One region of the Vibrio sp. Y176 genome, then DNA from elsewhere that is predicted to be linked to it. Evidence: predicted binding sites of a transcription regulator. Region 1 holds the regulator's gene; each other region holds the start of a gene.

Region 1 (11,024 bases):
TCACACTCGACACACTCAACTAACTCGATGTTATTTTCAATCCACCAGCGCAGGGTATCTTGCTGGCTGCAATTTGGGCAGCTAGCGCCGGCAATAAAACGTTTCTTGATTTTCACGCTATTTCCTTAGCTTGAGTCTTGGCTCAAGTACTACTTCCAATGATTAGGTGACTGATGGTCGCTCTCCATTTCACGACCAAATATTTCTTCTAGCTCTTTGCGTGCCTCTTTCGCCCTTTGAGCTAATTTCTTATCTTCATTGTGTTGAGGCAATAAGTCCTTAAGCATAGCATTATCCAACTTGCGAAAATGTGCTTCTGCCCGCTTTGCTTGATAAGGATGCATACCCAGTTCTACGAGCGCTTGGCGACCGAGATCTAGCGCCCCTAAAAATGTTTCACGAGAGTAATTCTCTACACCATGACTCATTAACTGGTAAGCCTCGACACGGCTTCTTGCTCGGGCTAACAACTTAAGTTTCGGGAAGTGCACGCGACAAATGTCCACGATGGCCATCACCTCATCAGGTGAATCAGTACAAATAATCAATGCTTCCGCTTTATCAGCGCCAGCAGCCCTCAATAGGTCAATTTGTGTAGCATCGCCATAAAACACTTTGTAACCATACTTACGTAATAGGTGGATTTGGCTGGCATCACTTTCTAATACTGTCACTTTGATTTTATTCGCATACATTAAACGTCCGACGATCTGACCGAAACGTCCAAAGCCTGCAATGATAACGCGTGGTCGGCGATCCACGACTTTCGTGGTCATGCCCTCTTCTTCTTGATTCAGGGTATGAGCAAACCACTTCTTTTGTCCCATCAGCAAAAGAGGAGTCGTCACCATGGATAGACTGACCACCACCAACAGAAACGCCACTTGCTCTTTGGACAAAATGCCCTCTTGGCTCGCCGCGGTAAATATGACAAAGGCAAACTCACCGCCTTGGCTCAAAATTGCAGCCATACGGCTTCTCGCTTTGGCTCCGACACGGGCAGCTCTCGCCAATGCATACAAAACCAAACCCTTAACCACGACCAAAGCCACCACCGCACCGAGAATCTCTAAAGGATGTAATGCCAATAACCCCAAGTTTACCGCCATGCCCACCGCAATAAAGAATAACCCCAACAACAGACCTTTAAATGGCTCGATAGCGATTTCCAACTCATGGCGATACTCACTCTCTGCCAGCAAAACGCCTGCTAAAAAAGTCCCCAATGCCATCGAAAGGCCGAGCTTTTGCATCACGACCGAAATGCCAAGCACGACTAAAAGTGCAGCAACGGTAAAGAGCTCACGAACACCACTCATCACGACAAAACGAAATAACGGACGTAGTAAAAAGTGACCTCCAATCAACAGTGCTACCACACTGCCTAAAATAGTGAAGACATCCAACCAACTTCCACCACTATGCCCGCCTGCTAGCAAGGGCAACATCGCCAGCATCGGGATCACTGCAATATCTTGAAAGAGCAGCACCGCAAAACCAGATTGCCCCGTTTCGGTACCATTAAGCCCTTGCTCTTCAATGACTTTAAGTGCAATCGCCGTCGAGGACAGCGCCAACCCCATCCCGATCACTAAACTCACTTGCATGCTTACGCCAAACATACTGACGACACTACCAATCACGGCGGTCGTGACCACAACCTGCGCACCGCCTAAACCTAAAATCGGCCCTCGCATCTGCCACAATTTTTTAGGGTTTAATTCCAGCCCTATCAAAAACAGTAACAACACAACCCCAAGCTCGGCAAAATGCAAAATGGCATCAACGTCGCTAATTAAGCCAAGCCCCCATGGGCCAATCAACACACCAGCGAGTAAATAACCTAAAACCGAGCCAAGCCCAAGCCGCTGAGCAATCGGCACCGCAATAACCGCAGCCGAAAGAAAGACCACACTGCTTTGAAGAAACTCACTGGTGATCGCCATACTGACCTCCTCGATCTGCCGCTTGCCAGTTTTCAAGTGGGTTACTCAGCCATCCACGGTATAACTCAGCATGTTCGTAGCGTTCAATATCCGAAACATTTCTTGACCAATACAACACCAGAGGTTCAATCCAGTGCATTTGGCATAGGGCTGCCGTCAGTTCAAACGGTTGCAAGATTTGCTCAAGTGGGTATTTGTTGTACCCCTTCGCGCTGAAGGCTTCTTCTTTACCACCTGTTGTAATGACACTGCGCCAGTATTTTCCTTCTAGCGCCGCACCTCCGCCAAACGCAAAGCCTTTACCTAACACTCGGTCTAGCCACTCTTTTAATAGGGCTGGACATGAATACATATAAAGTGGGTGGTGAAATACAATCACATCGTGAGCGAGCAACAACTCATGTTCGTAATTCACATCAATAAAGAAATCAGGGTAAACACCGTAAAGATCGTGCACAGTGACGTGATCAAGCGACTGAGCTTTTTTTATCATCACTTGATTGGCAATCGAGTTATGTGGCTCTGGATGAGCATAAATGACCAGAACTTTTGGGAGAATAGACGGTGCAACAGCCAAATGGTCGTCCTTGTGGTTATTTTTATCCGTTATCAAATTGTTATACTTTTTTGTACAGCATAATGCAATTAAAGCGAATCAATCGACTTTTCCGGCCAATACCCCTACTATTCACCGCTAGATATATACCCAAGTGGCTTTAAAAACGATTGAAACCACTTCGCTATGTAACCAAGCAACGCGCACTGCGCAAAGTGAATGAAAACTTTATGATTACCTTCTCTGATATTCAGTTACTGCGTGGCGGTAAACCTCTTTTAGACCAAGCTTCTGCGACTATTCACCCTGGCGATAAAGTCGGTCTTGTGGGCAAAAACGGCTGCGGTAAATCAACGCTGTTTGCCCTACTGAAAGATGAACTGTCAATTGATGCTGGCTCATTTAGCCAGCCTCAACACTGGGAGTTGGCCTGGGTCGCACAGGAAACGCCTGCGCTAGAGCGCACTGCACTGGAATACGTCATTGATGGTGATCGCGAATACCGCGCTCTCGAAAAGCAGTTAGCAGAAGCAGAAACGCAGGACAACGGAACCCTAGTTGCCGAGATACACGGTAAAATTGAAACCATTGGTGGTTACAGCATTCGCGCTCGCGCGGCAGAACTGCTCGATGGTTTAGGGTTCAGCCAAGAGCAAATGAGTTGGAGTTTGACCCAATTCTCGGGTGGTTGGCGTATGCGTCTTAACTTGGCTCAAGCGCTATTGTGTCGTTCTGATCTACTGCTACTCGACGAACCAACCAACCACTTGGATTTGGACGCGGTAATGTGGTTAGAGCGTTGGCTACAAAACTACCCTGGCACGCTGATTCTGATCTCGCACGACCGAGACTTCCTTGATCCAATTGTTGGTCGCATCATTCACATCGAGAATCAGCAGCTGAACGAATACACGGGTAACTACTCGTCATTCGAAAACCAACGCGCACAAAAGATGGTGTTACAACAAGCGATGTTTGAAAAGCAACAGAAGCAGATGTCGCACATGCAAAGCTACATCGACCGCTTCCGTTATAAAGCATCAAAAGCACGCCAAGCCCAAAGCCGTATCAAAGCTTTGGAGCGCATGGAAAAAGTACTGCCAGCTCAATTCGATAACCCATTTAGCTTTCAATTCCGTGAGCCAGCTGCGCTGCCAAACCCAATCATGATGATGGATGAAGTATCTGCAGGTTACGGTGACAACCTCATCTTAGAGAAGATCCGCTTGAACTTGGTTCCTGGCAGTCGTATTGGTCTACTCGGCCGTAATGGTGCGGGTAAATCGACCTTAATCAAGCTGCTCTCTGGTGAACTTAACGCGCAAGGTGGTGACCTAACTTACTCACAAGGCGTGAAAATTGGTTACTTCGCTCAGCACCAGTTAGAAACGCTTCACCCTGAAGAAACGCCGCTGCAACACATGATGCAAATCGCACCCGATCAAACCGAACAGCAGCTACGTGATTACCTAGGTAGCTTTGGCTTCCAAGGTGACAAAGCACTAGAAAAAGTTGCGCCGTTTTCTGGTGGCGAAAAAGCCCGTTTGGTATTGGCTTTAATTGTGTGGCAAAAGCCAAACCTGTTGCTACTTGATGAACCGACCAACCACTTAGACTTGGACATGCGCCAAGCATTGACGATGGCACTGCAAACGTTCGAAGGTGCAATGGTGATTGTTTCGCACGACCGTTACCTATTGCGTGCTACAACCGATGACTTGTACTTGGTGCATGATCGTCAAGTTGCGCCGTTCGATGGTGACTTAAACGACTACTACAAGTGGTTAACCGAGCAACAAAGAGCGGAACGCAAAGAAGCACAAGCCGCACAGCCAGCCAAAGATAGCGCCAACAGCGCGGCAGCGAAAAAAGAGCAAAAACGTCGCGATGCAGAATTTCGTAAGCAGACTGCGCCAATTCGCAAAACGCTGACACAACTAGAAAATAAAATGGATAAGTTAGGTGCTGCACTGGCCGAAGCTGAAGAACAATTGGCGGACAACTCACTGTATGCGGCCGAAAATAAAGCTAAACTTAACCAAGTGCTGGCACTTCAAGCTTCTAGTAAGGCTGAGCTCGAAGAAATTGAAATGGAATGGATGTCTGCTCAAGAAACGTTGGAGCAGATGGAGCTAGAGTTTAATCAATGAGTAATCAACACGCTGAATACACACTCACCCTAGAACACCTTTGGCAGTTTAGTCTGCAGTTTTATGGTGTGCGAGAAGTGAAAGAGGCGTGCTTATCATTGCAAAACAACTACCACGGTAACGTGAACCTACTCCTGCTGCTCAGATGGCTCGATGAGCAGCAACTCATTTTCCAAGAAAAAGACTGGCCCTTGGTGCAAGACTGTCTAGGTAGAAGCGAAACTTTACTTCACTCCTTTCGCGACCTTCGTCGCCACCTTAAGTCTCAAGTCAATGACGCTTTGTATCGTGAGACCTTGCAGTTTGAGCTGCAACTAGAAAAGCAGCAACAAGCGGATTTGGTGGACTGCATTAACTCACTTGCACTACTCAAAAATGATGGTGACCCACTGACGTTGAGATACTGTCGTCAACTCGGTGGGGAGCATTTGCAGCAAGCCTTTGCTATGCCGGTGCCAAACATTCAACCACCAAAACGCCCATAAATCTGTAGAATACCTATAATCTTTATAAAGGATTATATTAATAAGTTCTTCAACGGACACCGAAGGACCGCATAAGAGCAGTTAGGTATGACACAATTTTTCGCAGCCGCCGGGATCAAAAACCCGCATCTCCAAACGCTTTTGCCGCGTTTTATTCGCAAAAAAGCGTTGTTTACGCCGATTTGGCAAACCCTCGATACATCCGATGGCGACTTTCTCGATCTCGCGTGGAGCGAGGACCCAACCCAAGAGCCTGCACAAAAAAAGCCGATTTTTGTTTTATTTCATGGGTTAGAGGGGTGCTTCTATAGCCCTTATGCCAATGGGCTAATGAATGCATTTGCTCAATCTGGATGGCTGTCGGTGATGATGCATTTTCGTGGCTGCAGCGGTAAACCAAACAAAAAAGCACGAGCTTACCACTCGGGTGAAGTGACGGATGCTCGTTACTTCCTAGAGCACCTTGAACAACGTTTTCCTGATAATCCCAAAGTTGCAGTTGGTATTTCTCTTGGCGGTAACATGTTGGCGAATTATTTAGCCCAATATAAAGACCACCCTATTTTGAATGCAGCGACTATTATCTCAGCGCCTTTAGACCTAGCGGCGTGTGCGAACCGTATTGAACAAGGCTTTTCGAAAGTGTATCGCCGTTATCTGCTTTCTTCACTGAAACGTAACGCGTTACAAAAGCATCATCTATTGCACGGCGAGCTTGCGCTGTCCTACAACTCAATAAAACGTGTCACAAGATTGTATGAATTCGATGATTTGATCACGGCACCACTGCACGGTTTTAAAGACGCACAAGATTATTACGATCAATGTTCTGGCTTAAGTAAACTACAGCAAATCACGCTACCCACACTGATCATCCATGCCAAAGACGATCCGTTCATGACCGATGATGTGATACCGAAGTTTGTTTTGCCAGATAACATTGATTACCGTCTCTTTGAACACGGTGGCCATGTTGGCTTCCTAACAGGAACGGCGTTAAAACCTAAGTTTTGGTTGGAGGAAGCGCTGCCCGGGTATTACGAAAGTATCGCCGCAGATTACCTTTCTGCTGTATCCAAGCAACGAACGCAGTAAACTAGCCGCTCATCATAAAAGTTAGAGGTATTTATGATCATTCCATGGCAAGACATTGCGCCGGAAACATTGGAAAACTTAATTCGTGAATTCGTCTTACGCGAAGGAACGGATTACGGAACCGTCGAGGTTTCTTTGCAAGACAAAATTGATCAAGTTAAAGCTCAATTGGAAAAAGGTGAAGCGGTTATCGTGTTCTCTGAGCTACACGAAACCGTCGATATTCAACATAAAACAAAATTTTAGACCCTTCACATTTTACCGTATCCCACTCGATGACAAGGTATTGTTACGTGCTATAGTGGGATATCGACCGTGCAGTAGTAACTCTACTGCACATTACAGGTAAGTAATTTTCGACAAGGTTTGTCATGTCAGCTAAACACCCAATTATTGCGGTTACTGGTTCGTCCGGTGCCGGCACGACCACTACATCTGAAGCCTTCCGTAAAATGTTCAATATGATGAACGTTAAACCCGCATGGGTTGAAGGCGATAGCTTCCATCGCTTTACTCGCCCAGAAATGGACATCGAAATTCGCAAAGCCCGCGAGCAAGGTCGACACATTAGCTACTTTGGCCCACAAGCTAATGACTTCCCGGGATTAGAAGAGTTTTTCCGTAAGTTCGGGCATGACGGCACTGGCAGCGTGCGCCGTTATCTGCACACGTTTGACGAAGCGGTTCCCTACAATCAAATGCCAGGCACGTTTACACCGTGGCAAGACTTACCCGAAAACAGCGACGTGCTGTTTTATGAAGGGTTACATGGTGGCGTGGTCGATGGCGATGTTAATGTTGCTCAACATGTGGATTTCTTAATCGGCATGGTGCCGATTGTGAACTTAGAGTGGATACAAAAATTCGTACGTGACACTCGCGATCGCGGCCATTCGCGTGAAGCGGTAATGGACTCAATCGTGCGATCCATGGACGATTACCTCAACTATATCACTCCGCAGTTTTCTCGTACTCACATCAACTTCCAGCGCGTACCGACCGTTGATACTTCCAACCCACTTAATGCAAAAGGCATCCCTAGTTTGGATGAGAGTTTTGTGGTGATTCGCCTACGCGGTATCAAGAATGTCGACTTCCCATATCTGCTGGCCATGATTGATGGCTCATTCATGTCACGCCACAACACGATTGTCGTACCCGGCGGTAAGATGAGCTTTGCAATGGAGCTCATAGTTCGGCCTATCCTACAACAGCTCATCGAAACAGGGAAAATTGGCTAAAAACCTGCCTGCGAAGATGTTTACTTTTCATACCGTGATCATGTGCACAGTTTTGCTTACAAAATCTCAATCATGGCACGATTAAAATCAAGAAATCGTTTTCGAAAAAGGATACTATTTCTTACCGAAACACAAGAGAGCTTGCAGCATATAAAAAGTGCTCTTATTCTAGTAGGCCTAATTCAGGCTTAGCTAAAATATGGATAGCGCAAGCGTACCCTGCAGAGGAAGTGAGATATTATGGTTCTAGGTAAACCTCAAACCGACCCAACATTAGAGTGGTTTCTTTCACACTGTCATATTCATAAGTACCCTTCAAAGAGCACGCTAATTCACGCGGGCGAAAAGGCAGAAACTTTGTACTACATCGTTAAAGGTTCTGTTGCGGTTCTTATCAAAGACGAAGAAGGTAAGGAGATGATCCTTTCTTACCTAAACCAAGGAGACTTTATTGGTGAACTTGGTCTATTCGAGGAAGACCAAGAGCGCACAGCTTGGGTTCGTGCTAAATCTCCTTGTGAAGTTGCTGAAATTTCTTTCAAGAAGTTCCGTCAGCTTATCCAAGTAAACCCAGACATCCTAATGCGTCTTTCTGCGCAGATGGCTCGTCGTCTTCAAGTAACTAGCCAAAAAGTGGGTGACCTGGCGTTCCTAGACGTAACTGGTCGTATCGCTCAGACGCTTCTGAACCTTGCAAAACAACCAGACGCAATGACTCACCCAGACGGCATGCAAATCAAGATCACTCGTCAAGAAATCGGTCAAATTGTTGGCTGTTCTCGTGAGACAGTAGGTCGTATCTTGAAGATGCTAGAAGAGCAGAACCTAATCTCTGCTCACGGTAAAACCATCGTGGTTTACGGTACTCGTTAATCTCGAACTAGAGTGACACGAACAAAATTATAAAAGCCACCAATGGCAACATTGGTGGCTTTTTATTTACTCATGACCAAATGAGATAGGGTGCAGCGAACACTAATGAGTAAGCTTAACAGGTTAACCCTAAAACTTAGCCATTCGTACTTTCAAAGATTTTGTCAGCTGAAGCGGCCACGAAACCTGGGTACAAATCACCATTTTCCATCGGATAGCGCTTAGCAAATTCATAAAACCCGCCAGGGATAATTTCAGTGCCTTCGCTAAAACGAACCGCTACTTTATCTGCCATGGTCGATGACTGCTCTAGCAACACCTCAGGAGTGCCCTTCACTTCACCACCATTTTCATTAATGGTAAACCCAGCGGTACGCAGATGATCGTTTACCTGCTTCACTTCTTCATATTCATTGAGCTGGTTAACGCTCACCGTGAAGTGGTTTGCTCCGTAACCATGCGCCGCAAGCCAAGATGCGTACTCACTTTCTTTAGCCAACGTTTGGTAATCAGCAAAGCTTAAATCCCACAAGCGCCCACCATGTAAGAATGCGCTATCTTTCAGCTTGTCAGCATCGATTTGTGCCACCAAATTTTTCACAATCTCTTGTAGCTCAGGCGAGCACTCTTCAACTTTTAGCTCACTAATAAATACTTTAGGTTGCTTCGGATCTGGGTGCTCATAGTGCTTAGCAACCAGCTTTTTGCTTTCGAAAACGTAATCACCACACGCCTTGTAACCAATAGCTACAAATGGCTTAGCTAGAGTTTCAATACCAAGAGGCGCGATATTGAAGGTACGTAAAGCTATATGATCATTAATCAGAGGCTCATCTTCTTGAAGCAGCTGATGCACTTTAGCCGCCGAAGGGCAAAGACGTTGAATGTAATCTTGCCATAGCGATTCAAATAACACATCGGGCGTCATAACGACTCCTTGTTACGAGATGTAGAGTTTAAAGGTAAGCGGAAGTTGGCTGCTCGTTCACAACAAAAGTTGTCCAGAATAATGAACGAGCAACCATCAACCTGTGACGGTAAATGCCAGTCAGTCAACACGCTTTTCCGAGTCTTTGCTCACTTTTCGTGTTCTGCCAACGATCACTACAACCCATACCTAAATGATGCGCCGGCAAGGTGAGCCGCAATGCATAGTTGCGACTCTATTATTAAAACTTATAGCACTACACCTGGACTCAATGTTGCAGGCAAGACAGTTTCTTGACCTTCCATTGATGCCATTGGGTACGCACAGTAATCTGCTGCGTAGTAAGCGCTTGGGCGCAAGTTACCCGACGCCCCCGGACCACCAAATGGCGCATCACCGCTTGCCCCAGTAAGCTGGCGGTTACGGTTCACGATTCCTGCACGAATGTGGTCAACGAAGTATTCCCATTCTTGGTCGTCGGTTGAAACCAAACCAGCAGATAAGCCAAAGCGCGTATCGTTTGCTAGCGCCACGGCTTTGTCTAATCCTTCGTAGCGCACCACTTGCAGAAGTGGGCCGAAGTACTCTTCATCTGGTAACTCAGCAATGTTCGTTACATCAATGATGCCTGGAGAAACAAACGCCGCCTCTCCTGCTTTCGCTTCAATCAAGCTTTCACCGCCAAGAGACTGTAGATTAGCTTGTGCATCAAGAATAAACTTGGCTGCCGCGACCGAAATTTGCGGTCCCATAAATGGCGCAGGTTCTGCAAATGGTTGGTCTACGCGAATATTGCGTGTCGCTTCAACGAGTTTGGTGATAAGCGCATCGCCTTTTTCACCCAATGGCACATACAAACGACGAGCACACGTACAACGCTGCCCAGCACTGATAAACGCTGACTGGATGATGGTGTAAACCGTGGCATCCAAATCACCATATTTATCAGAGATCACCATCGGGTTATTACCACCCATTTCTAGTGCGAGCATCTTGCCCGGTTGACCCGCAAATTGACGGTGTAATACATGCCCCGTATTTGCGCTACCCGTAAACAGTACGCCATCGATGCCTTTTGCGTCAGCGAGCGCGATACCAGTTTCTTTCGCGCCTTGAACAAGGTTAATCACGCCTTTCGGCAGACCGGCTTCTTCCCATAGCTTCATTGCCAATTCACCCGTCCATGGCGTTTGCTCAGACGGTTTGAAGACTACCGTGTTACCAGCCAGTAGCGCAGGCACAATGTGACCATTTGGTAGGTGGCCTGGGAAGTTGTAAGGACCAAACACCGCCATCACGCCCAATGGGCGGTGGCGCAATACGATTTGGTTGCCTGCTGCTTCACGGCTCGCCTCACCAGTGCGGTCATGATAAGCGCGAATCGAAATGGCAATTTTACCTGCCATTGCCGCTGCTTCAGTGCGCGTTTCCCAAATTGGCTTACCAGTTTCTTTGGCAATGACTTCGGCGATTTTTTCGCTGTTCTCTTTTACTTTCTCCGCAAAAGCCAACACGATTGCCTCACGCTCTGAAAATGGGCGCTTTTTCCAGTCAATAAACGCTTCACGCGCTGCAGATACCGCCTGGTTCACCTGCTCTGCCGTTGCACCTTTGCCTTGCCAGATCACTTCTTGGTTGTACGGCGACAGAGACGTAAATGCTTCACCCTGACCTTGTACCCATTCACCTGCAATCCAATGTGTCATTGTTTCTATCCTTAAATTCTGTCGTCTGTTACTGCGGAAGAAGG
Region 2 (11,024 bases), on a different contig from region 1:
GTTTCTCATCGCGACGCTGAGTAGAATGAACCTTATATAGGTTAGGTGTGCATCAATCTCGCACATCGTCCCAACGGAATAACATAGGTAGGCCAAGATGTCTTTTGAAGTACTAGAACAACTAGAATCAAAAATTCAAACTGCAGTTGACACAATCACTCTTCTTCAGATGGAAGTCGAAGAGCTGAAAGAAGATAAAGCTAAACTTGCGGAAGAAGCTAACGAGCTTCGCTCTCAACGTGAAGAGCTAGAGCAAAAAGCACAACAAGCACAGCAAGAGCACGCACAATGGCAAGAGCGCATTCGTGCACTACTTGGCAAAATGGACGAAGTGGAATAATTCAGCTTCTTCATTCCAAATTAAAAACACCCGCGTTAAGCGGGTGTTTGTGTTTTAGGGAAGTAGAAAATGTTAAGACAAGGCTAGGCGCTAATAGCTAAGAGAAAACCCTATAACTTAGACACCTAAGACTCGCTATGCTTCCTCGTCCAACTCTAAATCAATATTCAATGGTTCTGGCGACAGGATAATTCCGGTGCTATCGGCATAAATATAATCTTCAGGTAAGAAGCTGACGCCGCCAAAGTTGACTGGTACATCCAATTCGCCAATACCCTGGCTGGTCGCTCCAACAGGAATAGAAGCGAGGGCTTGAATGCCTAAGTTCATATCTTCAAGTTCATCGACTTCACGAACACAGCCGTAAACGACAATGCCTTCCCACTCGTTTTCTTCCGCAATGGTTGCGATTTCTGCATCGATAAGGGCTTTACGTAGGGAACCGCCACCGTCAATTAACAAAACGCGACCAAGTCCATCTTGCTCTAATGTCTCGCGGATCAACGAATTATCTTCAAAACACTTGATGGTGGTGATTTGCCCGGCAAATGAAGCGCGACCGCCAAAGTTACTGAACATTGGTTCAACCACATCTACCTGATCGAGGTAGATATCACAGAGTGCTGAGGTATTGTATTCCATAGCGTACCTTTCTAAACAGAAATTGGTTGTCTTTGAGTATATCTAGGCATTAAGTCAATGCAATGACAATCCTTTTTTAACTTACTAGAGTTTGAGCTACCACAATTGTTGCAAACAAAATGTTGGTGACTAGAGAGCATTTCACGATGACTGGCATCATTGGTGCTATTTGAGCAGGCTTTTGTGTATGCCAAACCGCTTTACCATGATCGGCCACGAAATAAATACTAAGTAAGAATGGCAAGCTAATCCAAACGGGTTTGTCTTGAATTAACAAGTAAGCCGCAAAGGCAAGGATAGCTCCGCCAAGTAAAATAAAGTGGTACTGTTTGGCTTTACGTTGACCTAAGCGTACCGCCACCGTGCGTTTACCACACTCTCGGTCGTTCTCTATATCACGCATATTGTTGATATTGAGTACTGCAACGGCGAGTAAACCGCAGCCTAAAGCAGGTAAGAATAGCGTGGGGTCTACGTGACCAGTATGCAAGAAGTAGGTACCGGATACGCCGAGTAGACCAAAAAACAAGAACACTGATATATCGCCAAGCCCCACGTAACCGTATGGTTTGCTACCCATGGTATAAGCAATGGCGGCGAGAATGGCCAGAATTCCCAGCCCGATAAATGTGACAATGCTTTCCAGTGAACTTAGTGAATAGAAAACCAACACCAAGCCTGAAATGGCGGTCAGAACGATGTTAAAGATAATCGCCTGTTTCATCTGTTTAGCACTTACCGCGCCAGACTGCATCGCTCGTAATGGGCCGAGGCGTTTGTCGTTATCTGTACCTTGAACGGCATCGCCATAGTCGTTTGCCAGGTTGGACAGAATTTGCAGCAATGTCGCGGTTACGAAAGCCATGATGGCAATCGTCAGTGAGAAATGACCCGCCGAGTACGCGAGCACGCTACCTGTTAAGATAGAGACCAATGCCAGAGGTAATGTTTTTGGACGAGCGGCTTCAAGCCAGATCTGTAGAGATTGTTTCATGGAAATTTCGTGCTAGTAACCAATGTGCCCAGTATAAGCACAAAGAGGCAGATACGCTATTGACCTAAAACAACTCAACTAGAAGTCAAAGGGCGATTCAGAATCTATCGTCCGGTTGTGCAGTGATGAAGGTGAGTGGGAAAGAAAGGCGTTTGCTGTTAGCAGATTCTTAGTCTCGCTTGAGCTCGCTAGAATGACGAGATCTTTTTTGATTTAGGTGTTGTCACAGTGACCGTCATTCTGAACAGCGAGGAACGAGTGTGATTCAGAATCTATCGTCCCAATAGTGCCGTGGTTAAGGTGAGTGGGAAGGAATAGGAGCTTGCTGTTAGCTGAGTCTTAGTCTCGCTTGAGCTCGCTAGAATGACGAGATCTTTTGATTTAGATGTTGTCAAAGTCACCGTCATTCTGAACAACGAGGAACGAGTGTGATTCAGAATCCATCGTCTGGTTGTGCAGTGGTTAAGGTGAGTGGGAAAGAATAGGCGTCTGCTGTTAGCAGATTCTTAGTCTCGTTATAATGACGAGATCCTTTGATTTAAATGTTGTCTAAGTCACCGTCATTCTGAACAGCGAGGAACGAGTGTGATTCAGAATCTATCGTCCGTTTGTGAAGTGGTTAAGGTGAGTTGGAAAGAAAGGCGTTTGCTGTTAGCAGATTCTTAGTCTCGCTTAAGCTCGCTAGAATGACGAGATCTTTTTGATCTAGATGTTGTCTAAGTCACCGTCATTCTGAACAGCGAGGAACGAGTGTGATTCAGAATCTATCATTCGATTGTGAAGTGTTACGGTGAGAGAGAAATAATAGGCGTTTGCTGTTAGCAGATTCTTAGTCTCGCTTAAGCTCGCTAGAATGATGAGATCTTTTTGATTTAGGTGTTGTCACAGTCACCGTCATTCTGAACAGCGAGGAACGAGTGTGATTCAGAATCTATCGTCCGATTGTGCGGTGATTAAGGTGAGCGAGGAAGAGTAGGCGTCTGTTGTTAGCAGATTCTTAGTCTCGCTTGAGCTCGCTAGAATGACGAGAGCTTTTGATTTAGATGTTGTCAAAGTCACCGCCATTCTCAACAAAAAGCCCAGAAACAAGGTTCTGGGCTTTGGTGGGATAGATTGCGGTTAAAGAATAAAGCGGCTTAGATCTTCATCTTCAATCGTGTCGCCTAGGCGCGCTTTCACATAAGCGGAATCAATAACGAATTTAGCGCCAGATTGCTCCGCTGCGTCGTAAGAGATTTCATCCATCAAGCGTTCCATTACGGTGTGTAAGCGACGAGCACCGATGTTTTCTGTGCTTTCGTTGACCGTCCATGCCGCTTCCGCGATTTGCGTGATGCCGTCTTCTGTGAATTCGATGTCCACATCTTCCGTTTTCATCAACGCAACGTACTGCTCTGTTAGAGAGGCTTTTGGTTCTGTCAGAATGCGTTTGAAGTCGTTACTGCTTAGTGCTTCTAGCTCAACACGAATTGGTAGACGACCTTGCAATTCTGGGATCAAGTCAGATGGTTTTGCCACTTGGAATGCACCAGATGCAACAAACAGAATGTGGTCTGTTTTTACCATGCCGTGCTTAGTTGATACCGTGCTGCCTTCAATCAATGGAAGTAGGTCGCGCTGAACACCTTCGCGTGAAACGTCTGGGCCTGAGCTTTCGCCGCGTTTACAGATTTTGTCGATCTCATCGATAAATACGATGCCGTTGTTTTCAACGTTGAAAATCGCTGCTTCTTTCAGCTCTTCTTGGTTAACCAGTTTTGCCGCTTCTTCTTCCGCTAACGCTTTCATTGCGTCTTTGATTTTCAGCTTACGTTTTTTCTTAGTGTCGCCAGCGAGGTTTTGGAACATGCCTTGCAGCTGGTTAGTCATCTCTTCCATACCAGGAGGCGCCATGATCTCTACGCCCATCTGCGGTGCGGCTACGTCGATTTCAATTTCTTTATCGTCTAGTTGGCCTTCACGCAGTTTCTTACGGAAGATCTGGCGAGTGTGAGAAGACTCTTCCGTTTGCTCTGCTTGACCCCAGCTATCACGTGCTGGTGGCAGTAGCGCATCAAGAATGCGTTCTTCCGCTTGCTCTTCTGCGCGGAATTTCACTTTCTCCATCGCTTGTTGATGCGTCATTTTCACAGCGACATCTGTTAGGTCACGGATGATGGTTTCAACTTCTTTACCAACGTAACCCACTTCGGTGAATTTTGTCGCTTCAACTTTGATGAAAGGGGCATTTGCCAGTTTTGCGAGGCGTCGTGCGATTTCAGTCTTACCAACACCAGTAGGGCCAATCATCAAGATGTTTTTTGGCGTCACTTCGGCACGCAAGCTTTCTTCAAGCTGCATGCGGCGCCAGCGGTTACGAAGTGCAATCGCAACCGAACGCTTGGCTTTTTCTTGACCGATAATGTGGCGGTTCAATTCATGAACGATTTCGCGAGGCGTCATTTCAGACATATTCTTTCCTTACTTCGTTACGATTACGCGGTTGGTTTTTCAGGCTCTACTGTTGAGTCTAGCTCTTCTACCGTGTGGTGATGGTTCGTGAAGACACAAATATCACCCGCGATATTGAGAGCTTTTTCCGCGATCTCACGAGCATCTAGATCTGTGTTTTCTAGTAGGGCGGTTGCGGCAGCTTGTGCGTAAGCACCACCAGAGCCAATCGCAATCAGGTCGTGTTCTGGCTGTACGACATCACCATTACCGGTAATGATTAACGATGCGGTTTCGTCGGCAACGGCAAGTAAGGCTTCGAGCTTGCGCAGAGCACGATCGCTACGCCAGTCTTTGGCTAGCTCAACTGCCGCTTTGGTTAGGTGACCTTGGTGCATTTGCAGTTTGCTTTCGAAGCGCTCAAAAAGGGTGAAGGCATCCGCAGTACCGCCGGCAAAGCCCGCTAGTACTTGGTTGTTGTATAGGCGGCGAACTTTGCGCGCATTACCTTTCATTACGGTATTGCCTAGAGATACTTGGCCATCACCCGCGATGACGACTTTATTATTTCGACGTACAGATACAATGGTAGTCACAGTCGACCTCTTGATTATTTCTCTTTGGATTTAATTCAGTATATGGGGGAGGAGAAATGGGGATTCAAGGGGGCAAAAAGAAAGGCCCTAGGATCTTAGCTCCTAGGGCCTGAGTTTAAAGATTTTCTTTCCAAATCGCACACGGCTCGATTTTCGCGCGTTGCAGTTTATGACGGTCACGTTCTGCATCACGTTTGAACTTATACGGACCTAGCACCACGCGATACCATGAACTGCCTTCTTTCTTACGAATCTTGCTCGACATCCCTTGGAACGCGATTGCAAGCTTGCGCTCTTCGGCTTGTGCCTGAGTTTTGTACGCGCCACACTGCATGATGTAAGGAATTTTAGAAACTTCAATTTCTTTGGCCACAACTTCAACTTCACGTTTCGGTAGTGACTCAACATATTCCCATTTTTCTTCTGGTGGTGGCGGCAAGTCTTTTTTCGGCTTTGGTTTGCTTACAGTGGTTGTTGGCTGCTTCACGACTGGTTGTTTAGGTTCTGGGTCGCTACTCAAAAGGTAAAGACCATAGCCAAAACCGCCCACGAGCAAGATAGCGAGCAGGCCACTGCGCCAAGGTTTTTTTCTTCTCGGCGGCTGTTTTTTTGTCGACTTTTTTGGGGCGCCTCGCCCCCGTCTTACATAATCTCTATTTGCCACGGTTATTTCTGGTCATCAAGGATTCTTGCAAATATGTTAATCCAGAACGAGTTGAGAAAACACCCTATTGATAGAATCTTGATAGCTAAAGCGCGACAACGCCCGAGTGTAGGAGTGTGTTTCTGTTCTCGCTTATATTTATTCGGGGATATACAAAAAGCAGGAGGGGTAAATAAAAAAGCGGCGCCTTAGCACCGCTTTGGGGATGAATACCTAATCTTCAGGTTAAGGGCGCTGTGGTGGCGCTGCACTTCCACGAATGACGAGATTAGTTTCAAGCAGACGCGAGCCTGAATGCACGTCGTGGCCTTTTAACATCTCGAGCATCATTAGCATCGCTTGTCGACCAATCTCATAGCGAGGTTGAGAGATGGTGGTCAACGGTGGATCGCAGTACTGAGCGAAGTTAATGTCATCAAAGCCCACAACAGAGAGATCTTGCGGTACTCGTAAGCCAAGCTTTTTCGCTTCTTGAATTGCGCCGATGGCCATTGTGTCACAGTGACAGAAAATAGCCGTTGGTGGTTCTGGCAATTCGAGCAGTTTACGAACGGCTTTTGCTCCGCCATCAAAAGAAAACTCAGTAATGACACTATATTGTGGATCTTTATTGATGCCGGCACGGCGCAGGGCTTGTTGGTAGCCTTGCTGGCGGAACTGACACAATATTGCTGTATCTGGTCCAGAGATTTGAGCAATGCGTTTATGACCTAATTGGGTCAGGTAATTCACTGCTTCAAATGCAGAGGTCAGGTTATCAATATGTACTGTCGGAAGCTCGAGTTCAGGCGCAAATTCACACGCCATTACCATCGGAGGTAAGTTCTTTTGCTCTGGCTTACTGACATCGAATGGTAGATCTGTACCAAGCAGTAGCATTCCATCTGCCTGCTTAGTAAATACGAGGTTAACGAAAGAGCTTTCGCGTTTCTTCTGTTGTCCGCTATCGCCCAGCAGGACTAGATAACCATGTTCCATGGCTGCATCTTCAATACCGCGAATAATTTCAGAAAAATAAGGATCACAGATGTCGGGAACGATAGTAACAATGGTTTTTGATTCGTTTCTACGTAAGTTACGCGCTAATGAGTTTGGAGAATAACCCGCTTCAAGTACGGCATCTTCTACTCTCTTTCTTGTAGAAGAAGAGACTTTCTCTGGATTCATTAAGGCTCGAGATACCGTAGCCGTAGACACTCCCGCAAGCTGGGCAACATCCTTCATTGTCGCCATAGTTTTAACCTCTCATTTATTTTTTGCCAAGATGACGTTATTCCGGTTTGAAATCAGAGTAATCAAACCGAGTTAGAGCTGTGTTTGCTCTTCGCTCAGTTCGTGTTAACGAGTGGGAAAATGGATTCTTCACCGCGATATCAATTTGTGGGAATAGTCATTGTTTTAATCTAAGCCTGTGCAAACAAGTCACTTTAGACTTTTCTAATTTGGATAGTCTATTCATTTCTAAAGTGAAAGTTACGGTCTGTTTAACAAAAATTGTAATCTTGGTGTGATTCTGGTCACATTAAATGGTAATTCATTACATAGTTAAACGTTTGCTAGCTGAGATCTTGTGGTTCTATGTCTAAATTCCAGCGTACTTTCTTAGCATTTGGCAACAACTCAATAGCAGGTTTGGCACTGGTTAATAACTTTTGCATCAATGAACGATGCTGAGTTTGCAGTAATAGTTGCCAACGGTATTTACCAGCCCGCTTGGCCAAAGGTGAAGGAGTAGGGCCTAACACCATGCAGGAATCATCGAACAGAGGGTGTGACTCTAACGTAAAGCGAACCTGACGCAGGAAGTCTTCAACTACCTCACTTTGGTTCGCCTCTGCTTTAAACAGAGTCAAGAAACTATAAGGCGGAAGCTGAGCCAGTTTGCGTTCTTCCAGAGCAGTCATAGCAAAGTGGCGATAGTCTTTTTGAAGCAGGGCTTGCAGCAAGCTGTGCTCAGGATGGTGGGTTTGTAGGATAACCTCGCCAGGTTTACTTGCGCGGCCGGCACGACCTGCGACCTGAATAAACAACTGCGCTAGTCGCTCGGAAGCGCGGAAGTCACTACTATAGAGAGAGCCATCAACATCCAAAAGAGCAACGAGCGTTACATTTGGAAAATGGTGCCCCTTAGCCAGCATTTGGGTGCCAATCAGAATTTGATGTTCACCTTTGCGAATCGATTCAAGGGCATCTTCCAAACTACCTTTGCGACGTGTGCTGTCTCTGTCGATGCGAATGGCGTTGTATTCTGGAAATAACTGAGCCAATTGTTGTTCGAGTTGTTCCGTTCCTACGCCGACGGTAACCAATTGGGTTGAACCACACCCCTGACATTGATGAATCACCGGTTGTTGTGAGCCGCAGTGATGGCAGCGTATTTCGTTGCTGTAATGGTGGAACGTATAGTACGCATCACAGCGTTTACATTCTGCAATCCAACCGCATTCATGGCACATCAAAGCGGGCGAAAAGCCTCGACGGTTAAGAAACAACATTACTTGATTGCCCGCTTTTAAATGCTTGCGCATCTCGGCAATCAGTTGGGCAGATAAACCACTTTCTAAATACTGACCTTTTACATCTAACACTTTATTAGTGGTTGGCACGGCAGAGCCAGCTCGTTGGGTTAGTGTTAAATGGTGATATTTGCCTGACAAGGCATTGTGTAATGTCTCCAGTGCAGGTGTGGCTGAGCCCAGAACAATCGGAACTTGTTCTTTATGAGCGCGCATTACAGCAACATCGCGTGCATGATAACGCAAGCTATCTTGCTGTTTGTAAGAGGTGTCATGTTCCTCGTCCACAATGATAATCCCGAGATCAGCAAAAGGCGCGAGTAGGGCAGAGCGTGTGCCGATAATGATTCCGGCCGCTTTGTCGCGTGCAGAAAGCCACGCATTCAGACGCTCCATCTCGTTTAACCCGGAGTGGATGACGTCAACTGGCACATTAAAACGGTGTTTAAAGCGGTTGATGGTTTGGGGCGTTAAGCCAATCTCTGGTACTAAAACCAAGGCTTGTTTACCTTGCTCTAAAACTGGCTTGATAAGGTTTAAGTAAACTTCTGTTTTACCAGAGCCCGTGACGCCTTCTAATAAATAGGAGGCAAAACCTGTTTGGCTATTTACACTCGCAATAGCCAGCGCTTGTTCGTGGTTGAGCTTTGGCTTTTCGACGTCGCATTCAACGTGCTGTCCCCACTGGGTGATTACAGGCTTCTTCTCGATACGTTCAATCCAGCCTTTCTCTTCTAAAGACTTTAGTACTGTTGAGGCTATCTCTTGGTCGACAAATTCCTGGTGAGGCAAAGCGCCGTTAACCAACATTTGCAAGACCTTCTGTTGTTTGACCGCTCGACGATCAAGCCCTTGCATCAGCTTGTCTTTACCGGATTCGGTAATTTGCCACTCTTGTAGCGTCGCAAAATCTGCAGGCTTTCCTTTACGTAGAGCTGCTGGCATCGCATTGTGTAGCGTATCTCCAAGTGGGTATTGGTAGAACTGGCTGCACCAAGTCAGCAACGAATAAAGCTTTTCAGACCATATCGGCTGAGAATCAAGAACTGCTTTGATTGGCTTGAGTTGATCTTTGGGAAAGTCCGAGTGATTAACCATCGCGGTGACGATGCCAACTAACGTTTGACGTCCAAAAGGTACGGATACGCGTCCGCCAATGATCGGAAACAGGTGCCCCGGAATGGCGTAATCAAATTGTTTGTCGAGCGGAACGGGTAATGCCACTCTAGCAATGGTTGGACGCATAAATTCTTAGCTATTAAAAAAGAGGGAAAGGAAATGAGAGTCTATTAAAATAGGTATGGAAATTCGAGTAAAGCAATGCGATTCAGCGTGAATCGTTCCTCTATGATTAGTCTGGCTAAAAAAGTGGCGAAAAAGTTGCCAAATGTGTTGATCCGAGCAATGTGATTCTTTACTATATCGCGCCTTGAGATATGGCTTCGGCAATTAGTTGATGCGGTATCCCATTTTATTATTAATTGCGTGTGGTGTGCGGCTTAGATTCGTATAGCGACACGGCCTACTATTGAGGTTATCCCATGAAAGCTGGTATCCACCCAGAATACAAAGCAGTAAAAGCGACTTGTTCTTGCGGCAACTCTTTTGAGTTCAACTCTACTCTAGGTAAAGAGTCTATCCACCTAGACGTATGTGACAAGTGTCACCCATTCTACACTGGTAAGCAACGTATCGTTGATACAGGCGGCCGTGTTGATCGCTTCAACAAGCGTTTCGGTGCACTATCAAGCGGTAAGAAATAATAGCAGCCGCTATTACGATTACAGTTTAGAAAAGGACGCTTCGGCGTCCTTTTTGTTTTAATGGCTACCAAGCGAAGAGGAATGTATGGGGTTTGGAATATTCCCGATTATTTTTCACTCAGCGCTTGCAACCTAAAGTGTGATCTGTATAATGCAGCGCACTGGTTAAGCCAGTTGTGAACCAATGAGCAGTGAGGAGCGAGCAAATCTAAGGATTTGTGAGGTAATGTATACTCAGCTTATGTTCGCGGTTAATACAATTAGCTATCTTTTCTTCGGAAAAACTATCCTCAAAGGTGACTTTGGCATATAGGGATAGTTAATCGAAAATTAACTGACAATGCGTCCTAATCTTGGATGCTACGGTTTCACATAAATCAATCGGCATTCTCTCGTCTCGACGAGTTTGAGTGGCGATATTGTTTGTGTAATTTATTAAATTTGGAGCTCTGTCTCATGCAGAACCAACGTATCCGTATCCGCCTAAAAGCTTTCGATTACAAACTAATCGATGCTTCTACAGCGGAAATCGTTGAAACAGCTAAGCGCACTGGCGCACAGGTTCGTGGTCCAATCCCACTGCCAACTCGTAAAGAGCGTTTCACAGTTCTTATCTCTCCACACGTTAACAAGAAAGCACGTGACCAGTACGAAATCCGTACTCACAAGCGTCTAATCGACATCGTTGAGCCAACAGACAAGACTGTTGATGCTCTAATGCGTCTAGACCTTGCTGCGGGCGTTGACGTTCAAATTAGCCTAGGTTAAGGGAGATTAGAAGTATGATTGGTCTAATCGGTCGTAAAGTGGGCATGACCCGCGTATTTACTGAAGAAGGCGTTTCTATCCCAGTAACAGTTGTTGAGGTTGAAGCTAACCGTGTTTCTCAAGTGAAAACTCTTGAAACTGACGGCTACGCAGCAATCCAGGTTACAGCTGGTTCTAAGAAAGCTAACCGCGTAAACAAAGCTGAAGCAGGTCACTTTGCTAAAGCTGGCGTTGAAGCTGGTCGCGGTCTTTGGGAATTCCGTTTAGAAAACGGCGAAGAGTTCGAAGTTGGTTCAGAACTAACTGTTGAA
Region 3 (11,024 bases), on a different contig from region 1:
AAGTGAAGTTTTGCCAACTTCCGATACTTCAATCCCTTCTGCTTCTAATTTCTTTTTTTGTCGCTCTAAGTCTCTGCCTTTTAAAGATATTTTTCCTTGGCTATTTACCACTCTAAACCAGGGGAGTTTGCTGCCTTCTGGTAGGTTACCCAGTGCTTTACCAACATGTCTCGCATAGCCCGGATAACCGGCCATTTTTGCAATTTCCCCATAGGTGGAGACTTTTCCTTTTGGAATTTGGTGAATTACAGCAAAGATTTGCGCTAAAAATTGGTCCATACTCAAAAGTGTCTATTTTGGATTACTAAGGAATGGTAAACCATTGGACTTGTATATTGCTAACGGTTCTTAACCCTTGTGTTGCCAGCGACTCACTTTGAAGAATTACATTTTCTGTTCTTTAGTGTCGTTGGTTGATGAGCCTTAAACAGCATGAAGCAAACGCAAGCTAAGCTTGAATCTAGACCCTCTCAACGACTTTCAATCCCAGTTTTTGCCGTTGAGTTACCAAGTAGGTGGGGAAGCCAGGAGGCGCTATGATTTTATCGACACTTCAATTTTTCGTTACGACCTTACTCGCTGTTGTCTGTGTTCGGGCGATGAGTTTGAGCGAGGGTGACATTCCCGTTCTTGCACTTATGATCCCCGCGCTGTGGGTTCTGCCACAAGGTGGGTTCGCTGGCTTAGTATTACTGGGCGCGATGATGGCTTTTGGTGCGACACTCTCAATGCAGCCAATTGCTTTGTCGGTTGGTGTTTTGATCCTTTTCCCACTTTTAATGGTGGTGTTTTCTCGTAGAAGCTCTTTAGGCGTGTTGCTCACCGCTGGTCTTATTGTACTTACACTGCAAGTTGGTCTTATGGTCACACAGCAAGGCGGTAAGCTGGATGGGTCTGCTTGGGTTACAGTGGTTCAAACCATTGCGGTTATGGCGATGTGGTGGTCGGCTGCGCATTGGACGCCATCCAATAAACACAGCTGGTGGCCGTTGTTTTTGTTGCTCCCATTGTGGATTGCAGGCCTACCGTATGCCGTTCTTATGGCGTTAAGTTTGACGGGAATGTTAGCGTCAATGGAAGCACTTGCGAAGCTTCAACATACCATTCGTTGGAGCAAATTATTATGTTGGACATTGCCGACTGTGGGTTTTGCCGCTTTGGTCGTCAGCCCGACCACGGATGTGCCAAACCCTGTTTTCGTGGTTTGGATCTGTTTGTTAGGGACGGCTTGGATGACTGACTATATTTTACGTAGTAGCGATGAACAGGCTGAATTATGAATTTTTAGTCAGGTAAAAAGTGACATGTGCGGCAGAGTATCGAATTGGTTGTGGAACAAAATGGAGATTAGTATATGTTCTTCATTTCATATTTACTACACTTCCAATAATAATAACCACAATATAAGTGGTTGATTTAAGATAAGTTTGTCATGACAACTTTTGCTCGAACACTGTTGCTTTTTGCATGTTGCCTCTTGAGTTTGAATGTAAAAGCCGAAGCCCCTTTAATTGCTCATTATAAAGTCGCGACTGAAGCGGATGATGTCGTCACTCGTGTTCTTTTCAATGCTGCTTCAAAGGAGTTTGGCTTTACCGTTCAATACGTAAACTACTCCAGCTTTGATGCCATTCTAAATTCAGTAGCGAATGGGGAAGCGGACTTTGCTGCGAATATCACTTACACACAAGAACGTGCTCAACGTTTTAGTTATTCCCGCCCAACAAATATCGAATATACCTACCTCTTTGGCTTAAAAGATTCGACGTTGAGTGATATTTCGCGTGTTGGCGTCCCCAAAGATACAGTTTATGCCCAATTACTTAAACAACACTACCCTGGTCTAGAACAGATCTCTTATCAAGGTCACGAACAAGCAGTAACACTGCTACGTTCAGGTGCTGTGGACGGCGTTGTCGATGCCATTAACCAGCTCAAGCCGATGCTGATGGAGGGGTTTGACGCCAAGATGCTCAATGATCAGATTTCGATAAAGCCCGTATCCATCATCAGTAAAAAAGATCATCATCTTGAGGAGTTGGACACGTTCGCCACGTTTATTCACGGAGAAGCGGTGCAAAAGCAGCTTCGCGAAGAAATTTCCCAGTATCAATTTGAATTAAGGCGAGCAGCGTTGCGTGAGTCTATTCGTTTATTGCCCCTTGATTTTAATGAACCAATACGGATTAAGCTCGAATCTATCTTTCCATATGTTGTATACAACGCAGATGGTAGTGTCGAAGGGATGACGGCTGATGTAGTCCTGAGAAGCTGTGAGATCTTGGCTTTAAACTGCTTGATCATTAGTGAGCCTGGTGAAAGCTGGGGTTCTATGTACCATGAGTTTATCCAAGGTAATTTCGAAATTTTGGCGCCGTTAACGGTCAGCCGTGAGCGGCGCGCATTTAGCTACTTTCCAAAGCCCCATTACGCGCCAGCATCGGTGATGGTCAAGCGTTTAGGTTACAAGCCGAGCACATACTCTCATGTTTCACAGTTGATATCTGAGCGGATTGGCGTGGTTAAGGATGACTTTTTCGATCAAATGATGACGCAACTGTTACCGCTAAAAGAACTCAAACGTTATCGTACTCAACAAGAGCTCATTCAGGGGCTATTAAATGAAGAAGTCGATTACATTCCGATGGATACGGCGATGCTCAATCATTTTTTACGTCTCAGTGAACTGGTTCCGATAGAGCAGGATACCGCTATTGGCGAGTTTTATGAGTCACAACTCTCTGTTGGATTGGTCGCGAATGAAAAAGGAGCCATGCTTGCGCCTTTCTTCAGTCGAGCGATAGCGATGTTAGAAGTTGATAAGATCATTGCTCAGTACGATGTACGCCCAGATTGGCGTACCGCACTTGAATATGAGATTCGATTAGCGACGCAAACACAAGCTGTGTTTATCTTTGTATTATTGTTTGCTATTTGTGTTTCGCTTTATCTTTACCGTCAATCGAACACTGACAACTTAACAGGGTTAAGGAACCGTCGTGCGTTGCAAGTAAAGTATCGAAAAGGAGTAAACAAAGATCTATCCATACTTTACTTAGACATTAATCATTTCAAACGAATCAATGACACTTATGGGCATCGCGCTGGGGACGAAGTTTTACAACTACTGGCACTAAAAATTCATTATGTCTGGTCGGGAAGATGTTATCGAATTGGAGGGGATGAGTTCATATTGCTGGGTTATCCAACGCAAGCCGAGTTAACTAGAGCAATGAGAGAGCTCAGTAGAATCGACGTGAAAGGCAAATTATGTAGTGATTTGGAGTCTATAAGTATCTCTATTGGTTTCTCTGCAAAAAGGGAGCGGCACATGAGCTTAGAGCAAGCGATGCATTTGGCTGATGAAGACATGTACATGAGTAAGCAGTCCTCACGGCACGACTCCTCTTATCGTGACTGCACGGTTTCATCATAAAGGAATGAATTGATCGAGTTTTGTTCAAACGGTAATGAAATGATGAAATTCAAGGTTTTTGCTCTTGCATTATGAGAGCTGATACTGAATAATCGCCCCATCGATTGAGGCAAGACCTCTCGAAAAGAATTATGGGGCTCTGGTCCTCTCGCAACAATAGCTCGTGAACTCGGTCAGGTCCGGAAGGAAGCAGCCGCAGCGTGTGACTTGTGTGCCGGGATGTGGCTGGGGTCCCACCCTTTGAAAGCCCTGCGTTATCGCAGGGCTTTTTTCGTTTTTGAGCCTTCTTTTATTTTGGCTACGCTTGGTGTTCAACGTCTTCTGATGACCAAGCTTCTTGAGGTTATTTAGGTATAATTTATAATCTCATCCGCTCGATACCGAACTTTCGTGAAGATTGTTTAGGGTACACTCGCCGAATAATCATTTTCACCTGGGATACTTTAATGATTTCAAAAAACCAATTAAAACTGCTTCGTGCTTTAGGTCAAAAGAAACAGCGTAAAGCGCATGGCTTATTCCTAGTTCAGGGTGAAAAGAACGTACTAGAGCTAGCAAGTAGTTCATTGAAGGTGAAGCAGGTTTTTGCAACAGCGGCATTTCTCGAACAAAATGCTGGTACGCTAAATCGTTTTGATTGTGTTGAAGCATCGCTTGATGAATTGACCAAAGCGAGCACGCTTGTGAGCAATAATGCGGCCATTGCTATGGTTGAAATTCCGAGTGTAAAAGAGCCTCAAGCGAAAGGATTGATGATTGCGCTAGATGGTGTATCCGACCCTGGTAATCTAGGTACGATTATTCGTGTTGCAGACTGGTATGGCATCAAGCACATTATTGCGAGTACAGATTGTGCTGATCCTTATAATCCTAAAACGATCAGTGCGACCATGGGCAGCTTTGGCCGCGTACAAGTGAGTTTGGTGGATTTGCCAAGTTACTTGGAACACGCCAAATTGCCAGTATATGGCGCGTTTTTGGAAGGAGAGAGCGTTCATAAAACGGATTTCGCTGCTGAAGGTATTTTGTTGATGGGCAGCGAATCTCATGGTGTGCGAGAAGCCGCAGCAAAATTAGTGACAGATAAGATCACGATTCCGGCGTTTGGCGGTGCCGAATCACTGAATGTCGCGATGGCGACTGGCATTATTTTAGACAACATGCGCCGCCAACATAGCTAACGCAACAATTACTTAATAACAAAGCCAGTCAATTTGACTGGCTTTGTTGTATTTATTGCCTAGAAAAATCAGCCTGGCTGAATCTTGCGTTTAACGAAATACAGTGAATGTTGTTCGGTGAGTTAATTTTGTTTTAGTTCAATAGGCTGTGCCTATAAATAAAATTACTCCTTTCCATTTAGTAAAATCAGGAAATTAGGCGACACTTATCTAAAGGCCGCAATAAAATGCCCTTAAGGAGATAAGAATGCATTCATTAAAAGTAAAAGATTACATGACGTTGCAAGCGGTGACTTTCACGAAAGATATGTCACTTTCGGCAGCTTTAAACAAAGTAATGCAAAGTGTCACACTAGGTGGCCCTGTCATTGATGAAAATGAAAAAGTGGTTGGGTTTTTATCGGAGCAAGACTTATTAGATAAGTTGGTGAAAGCAAGTTATCACTGCCAAGATACACATACGGTACAAGAGTGTATGCATGATGATGTCTTATCTGTTTCTCCAGAAATGTCAGTAATTGAACTGGCTGACATGATGAAAGTTGGAAAGCCGAAAATGTATCCAGTGGTGGATGGCAAAGGTAAGTTGGTTGGTGTTATCACAAGAAGAGACGTGCTGCGTGCCATAGGAATGACATTAAATGAGTGTTTTAAGCATCCCGTTTAACCTCTCTGTTTAAATTTTACGGAATATTGCTTTTAAACTGGTTTGGAAAGACGCTTCGGCGTCTTTTTTATTTTCTATCGCCGAACTGTACAAATTTATCTTGACCTTGGAGCTTACTCTAAGGTTTATCCTTAGCAATAGGTAAATCACCGATACCAATAAGGAAAAAATTATGTGTACAAAACATCAAGGTTGCCAATCTAGCAAAATCAAAACTGCGGTGCCGCTTGGTGCAAGCGAGTCATGCTGTGCGCCAGTAAAATCTTCGCTCAATATCTCTCAGGCCAGTGTTGATGTTTCTGAAAGCTCTTGCTGTAGTGGAGGAGGCTGCAGCGTTGACACAGGCGAGGAAGACGATCCCACAAGGGAGAGTAATTCCTCCGTTCGGAATGCTTGGCTTGTGTCAGGTATGGATTGCCCATCTTGTGCGCAAAAGCTTGAGAAAGCCATTACGTCTTTACAAGGCGTCAGCCAAGCCAAGGTTTTGTTTGCAACAGAAAAACTGGTCGTCGATTTTGATGGTCGAGAGCTGATAGCTACGATAGAGCAGACAGCCCAAAAAACGGGTTTCCCGCTCTCTTCACTGGATGCTCCAAAACCAAGCACTACAAAGAAAGGCTGGCTTGGCGTCATAAGAGACAACATCCAAATTCTCTCGATTGCTGGTGCAATGGCTACTGCGGCAGTAATTTCTAAGATCGACCCTCAAATAAGCGCTTGGTTATTCACTTTGACGTGTTTACTTGGTTTATACCCAATCGCGCTCAAAGCATTTAAGTTGGCGCGTAGCGGTACGCCTTTTGCGATTGAAACGTTAATGAGTGTAGCGGCGCTCGGCGCTTTATATTTAGGTGAAACCGCCGAAGCCGCAATGGTGTTATTGCTTTTCCTTATTGGTGAAAAGTTAGAAGCATATGCATCATCTCGCGCGCGAAGCGGTGTCCAGGCGTTAATGGACTTAGTCCCAGAAAATTCAATTTTAATTATTGATGGTGAACGCAAAGAAGTACCAGCTGCGCAGCTTAAACCAGGGGATATCATAGAAGTCGCACCCGGAGGTCGTTTGCCTGCCGACGGTGTTTTGCAAGATGTGCTTGCGAGTTTTGACGAAAGTGCGTTAACGGGAGAATCTGTTCCCGTTGAACATCAAACCGGTGGCAAAGTGATGGCCGGGGCTGTGGTTGTCGATAAAGTGGTTCGCTTACAGGTGACTTCCCGTCAGGGCGAGAATGCGATAGACCGAATTCTTCATTTGATTGAAGAAGCAGAATCCCGTAAAGCACCATTAGAACGCTTTCTTGATAAATTTAGCCGTTGGTATACGCCGCTAATGATGCTGGTGTCTCTGATGGTTATCGTTACGCCGCCATTACTATTTGCCCAACCGTGGGAAACGTGGATCTATCGAGGACTCGCCCTGCTGTTGATTGCTTGTCCATGTGCATTAGTCATTTCAACGCCTGCGGCGATCACTTCTGGCTTGGCGGCAGCGGCTAAGCGGGGCGCATTGATCAAAGGTGGTGCGGCGCTTGAGTTGCTTGGCAAGGTTGAGTCTGTCGCATTTGATAAAACTGGGACACTGACGCAAGGTAAACCAGAAGTGACCGACGTCTTTGCTTTTGATATGGATGAAGACAAGTTACTTAGCCTAACTGCGTCAATCGAGGTTGGTTCAAGTCATCCTCTAGCGGTTTCTTTAGTTACCAAAGTGCAAGAGCAGGGGCTTACTATTCCTGAAGCGTTGGATAAAACCGCGCAAGTAGGCTCTGGTGTCACTGGTTACGTCGATGGAAAAATGGTCCAAGTGGTCACGCCTTCAAAGGCAGACTTTCCACTTTCTCAAGAAGCCATAGAGCAAGTAGTTACGTTGGAACAACAAGGTAAAACGGTTGTCATTGTTCGTTACGATGACGAGGTCATTGGCGTGATCGCATGGCAAGATACATTGCGCTCAGATGCCCAGCAAGCCATCGCAATGTTGAAGGAACTTGGGGTCACGTCGGTGATGCTAACGGGTGACAACCCGAGAAGTGCAGAAGCAATGGCAAATAGAATAGGCTTGGATTATAAAGCGAGTTTGTTACCTGCAGACAAGGTGCATTACGTCGAGAAGCTATCACAACAACATACCGTTGCGATGGTGGGAGACGGTATCAATGATGCTCCAGCCATGAAAGCTTCGAGTATCGGCATTGCGATGGGAGGCGGTACGGATGTTGCGCTCGAGACTGCTGATGCGGCGTTAACACACAACCGTTTGATTGAGCTACCTGCCATGATAGAACTGTCGCGTGCGACGCTAAGTAACATTCGTCAGAATGTCGCGTTAGCGCTAGGTTTGAAAGGTGTATTCTTAGTGACAAGTTTACTTGGTGTTACTGGGTTGTGGGTTGCTGTATTAGCCGACAGTGGTGCAACAGCACTGGTGACATTGAATGCGTTGAGATTACTTCGTTTTGAGTCCAAGCAGATCAAATAACTGACCTAACCATTGATCCCACTCATTAATAGCCCGAGGCATTCGTGTATCGGGCTTTTTTTAACCGTATTCACCTGATGCGATCAGACGTTTTTCTCGTCCTTGAAATCACGCATTGCTATGCAACAAAATGATCTAATGCCCCTTAAAGTGTGATCAATACCAGTTTTGTTTGAAATTTCATTTTCATTACATTTTATCATTGTGATTGTGATCACTCTATGTTGGTGAAAGGTTCGCTACAGTGCATCTGTACCCAATAACTGATTAATGAGCTTATTGTTCATAAAATAAGCCACAATAAGGAGCGACTTATGTCTCAAGCTGTATTCCATTTAGGTGTTACTGAAGCTGATCTTAATGGTGCGACTCTAGCGATCATTCCTGGTGACCCAGCGCGTGTTCAAAAAATCGCAGAACAAATGGAAAATCCAGTATTTCTAGCAAGCCATCGTGAATACACGCTATACCGTGCAGAGCTAGACGGTAAACCTGTTGTGGTTTGTTCTACAGGTATTGGTGGTCCTTCTACCTCTATCGCAGTTGAGGAATTGGCACAGCTTGGTGTTCGCACTTTCCTACGTGTTGGTACAACGGGTGCAATTCAACCGCATGTAAACGTGGGTGACATGATCGTAACGACGGGGTCAGTTCGTCTTGACGGTGCGAGCCTACACTTTGCTCCTATGGAATTCCCAGCAGTTGCTGACTTTGAAGTAGCAACCGCAATGAAAGCAGCGGTAGAAGAGTCTGGCGCTACAGTTCACATGGGTGTGACTGCATCAAGCGACACGTTCTACCCTGGTCAAGAACGTTACGATACGTTCTCTGGTCGTGTTGTTAAGCGTTTCCAAGGCTCTATGCAAGAATGGCAAGACATGGGCGTACTTAACTTCGAGATGGAGTCTGCAACACTGCTAACAATGTGTGCGAGCTCTGGTTTAAAAGCGGGTTGTGTGGCTGGTGTTATCATCAACCGTACACAAAAAGAGATTCCAGATCATTCAACTCTGAAAGAAACGGAAGCGCGTTCAATTAAAGTGGTTGTAGAAGCAGCGCGTAAAATGCTTTAAGCCTCTATAGTTGGCATTTAAACAAACAGAAAAAACCAGAGGCTAACCTCTGGTTTTTTTCTACTTATAGAAATGCGTACAGCTAAAATTTAGGTATAAAAAAAGCAGCATTAATGCTGCTTTTTATCGTTGTGAATTTTAGCTTTTCTTAATGGCACTATATCTCGTCTGAACCGCCCGCGTCTTTAAACCAAGCCGTTAAGTGCGTTCTTAAATCTTTAAGCTCATCAGGGCCAATCAGGGCTAGCCCTAAGTCTTCAGCACGAGTAATGTCATTGTGACGAAGAGGACGGAAGCTCACCAACATTGCGCGCGCTTGTAAGCCACCTAATAGATCGCGAAGCGATTCTAACTTATATAAAGTATCGTCGCCGTCATCTCTCATGCCTTTGGTTTTGCACTCGATGATGTGCAGCTTGTTGTTTACAACTGTTGCGACATCTAACTCATTGCGTACTTCACTTTCACCAAGTTTGCGATAAACCTGAACATTTAACGATCGATCTTGGATCGTCGGCATGGTGTCTTGGATTTGCTTCACGGTGCTGTGAACCAAAGTTTCTAACCACTCACCGTTTGAAAAGCGTCGAGCATCTTCATCTGCAAACGTTAAAACGCCATTTTCATAGGTGGCGATTTCTGCTTCTACTAAATCTGAAAGCAACATGTTGAGCTCACGGTAGCCCTGCTGTTTTTCGGAGAGCTCGACATCAAGCTTTTGTTCTTTGCGGCATGTGGTTGCAAGGTAGTTAAGTGTTGCTAGACCTGGCCCAAGTTCAAGCGCATTTGAGGCCCATCGTTCACCAAGTTCATACAATTTTTTATCAAGAAGAGGTGGTAAATCAACGTGGTGAAACTCGCCGCGTGCACCAAAGATAGTGAGGTAATCTGCAATCGTAATGTGATCTTCGACTTGGGTATCTTCTTTGCCATCAGGGTATAACCAACAAAGCTTATCGCTACTAGGCTCAACCACAAAAATTGGCCAGCGATAGGTACGGAAAACTTCGTACACCGACAACAAGCGATGACGAAGACCACAGCTCGCGTTCAATTTTACATCTTCGCCGCGTTCATGGAGGTCTTTTGCCAGTTTTTGAATTGCTTGTTTGATCAGAGATGTATTAACAGCGGATGGAATTTCAAAAAATTCAGAAGTAATTTCTCGTTGATCTAAAACGGCACTCAGTCGGTCAAATATATCTAACTGGCTCTTGTCTCCGATGAAGACGATATGTGTGCTTAGCGTACGATTATCTAATAGAGGAGTGACCAATCTCACTGGGTCTTGGTCGATAATACCAACATGAACAGCCATAGATTTTCCTTTTTATGAGGCCGCTCGAAAAGAGTTGTTCAAGGGGATGAGCTGGCCTTATTAATCATATGTAGACATGGCCGACAAAAAACAAGGGCGACTTAACAAAAAGTCGCCCTTATACAGTTGATTGCACTAATTAATGCTCTTAATTATAAAGTATTTATAACTTAAATCGGTGGACCAATTCATTTTGCTGATGAGCCAAGTGGGTCAGTGATTCACTGGTTTGTGCGATATTCGACATGGCTTGGAAACTTTCATCGGCGATGCTGTTGATATCTTCGATGCTGCGAGCAATGTCTGTTGATGTTTCACTTTGCTCTGCTGCTGCTTGTGAAATGTGCGTACTCATTTGGCTGATTTCGATGATTAGCGCCTGGATCTCTTCCATTGAGCTGTTCGCTTTTGATGCTTGCTCAACCGACATCTCCATATCGCTCATACAGCTTTGTATGACTTGGTTCGCCGATTGCGAGCTAGATTGCAGATTACTGATCATGGATTCAATTTCAGTGGTTGATTGAGTCGTTCTTGATGCGAGTACTCGTACTTCATCTGCCACTACCGCGAAGCCGCGACCTTGTTCACCAGCGCGAGCCGCTTCAATTGCCGCGTTCAATGCCAGTAGGTTGGTTTGCTCCGCAATGTTGCGGATCACATCAAGGATAGACCCAATTTGACCACTCATCTTTTGTAGCTCAGAAACTGCGGAGACCGATTCGTTCAAACGTGTTTCTAGTTGATTAATGGTTGAGATATTACTGCTCATAACATTTCTGCCTTCTTCAGAGGCAGATTCGACGCGTTGCACCATTTCTAGCGAGCCTTGCGCACTTTGCGCGACTTCCTGCACTGAATGAGACATTT

The links. The regulator CRP, encoded in region 1, controls carbon source genes, mostly activating them, when cyclic AMP is high. The targets are predictions, from matches to a motif close to TGTGANNNNNNTCACA.
Region 2: a site for CRP is predicted at 7,173-7,188, ahead of cytR (DNA-binding transcriptional regulator CytR). Genes of this name have one in related genera too.
Region 3: a site for CRP is predicted at 7,967-7,982, ahead of udp (uridine phosphorylase). Genes of this name have one in related genera too.

What each region holds. Positions count from the first base shown of each region.
Region 1 is NZ_JAWOQS010000017.1:9,432-20,455, forward strand. Features, by position in the region: gene R7O13_RS22450 (YheV family putative zinc ribbon protein) at 1-116, opposite strand, end outside; gene kefB (glutathione-regulated potassium-efflux system protein KefB) at 150-1,946, opposite strand; gene kefG (glutathione-regulated potassium-efflux system ancillary protein KefG) at 1,930-2,523, opposite strand; gene R7O13_RS22465 (ABC transporter ATP-binding protein) at 2,733-4,652, shown strand; gene R7O13_RS22470 (TIGR02444 family protein) at 4,649-5,137, shown strand; gene R7O13_RS22475 (hydrolase) at 5,225-6,232, shown strand; gene R7O13_RS22480 (YheU family protein) at 6,266-6,478, shown strand; gene R7O13_RS22485 (phosphoribulokinase) at 6,604-7,473, shown strand; gene crp (cAMP-activated global transcriptional regulator CRP) at 7,714-8,346, shown strand; gene R7O13_RS22495 (DUF1338 domain-containing protein) at 8,483-9,274, opposite strand; gene astD (succinylglutamate-semialdehyde dehydrogenase) at 9,523-10,980, opposite strand; gene astA (arginine N-succinyltransferase) at 11,009-11,024, opposite strand, start outside.
Region 2 is NZ_JAWOQS010000004.1:291,533-302,556, reverse strand. Features, by position in the region: gene zapB (cell division protein ZapB) at 98-340, shown strand; gene rraA (ribonuclease E activity regulator RraA) at 476-982, opposite strand; gene R7O13_RS12590 (1,4-dihydroxy-2-naphthoate polyprenyltransferase) at 1,059-1,976, opposite strand; gene hslU (HslU--HslV peptidase ATPase subunit) at 3,096-4,427, opposite strand; gene hslV (ATP-dependent protease subunit HslV) at 4,451-5,002, opposite strand; gene ftsN (cell division protein FtsN) at 5,118-5,666, opposite strand; gene cytR (DNA-binding transcriptional regulator CytR) at 5,892-6,899, opposite strand; gene priA (primosomal protein N') at 7,223-9,427, opposite strand; gene rpmE (50S ribosomal protein L31) at 9,724-9,945, shown strand; gene rpsJ (30S ribosomal protein S10) at 10,402-10,713, shown strand; gene rplC (50S ribosomal protein L3) at 10,728-11,024, shown strand, end outside.
Region 3 is NZ_JAWOQS010000003.1:616,179-627,202, reverse strand. Features, by position in the region: gene R7O13_RS11160 (DNA base-flipping protein) at 1-279, opposite strand, end outside; gene R7O13_RS11155 (hypothetical protein) at 537-1,280, shown strand; gene R7O13_RS11150 (GGDEF domain-containing protein) at 1,433-3,436, shown strand; RNA gene ffs (signal recognition particle sRNA small type) at 3,574-3,670, shown strand; gene R7O13_RS11140 (RNA methyltransferase) at 3,883-4,617, shown strand; gene R7O13_RS11135 (CBS domain-containing protein) at 4,865-5,284, shown strand; gene R7O13_RS11130 (zinc/cadmium/mercury/lead-transporting ATPase) at 5,457-7,763, shown strand; gene udp (uridine phosphorylase) at 8,078-8,836, shown strand; gene R7O13_RS11120 (DUF1887 family protein) at 8,994-10,154, opposite strand; gene R7O13_RS11115 (methyl-accepting chemotaxis protein) at 10,318-11,024, opposite strand, start outside.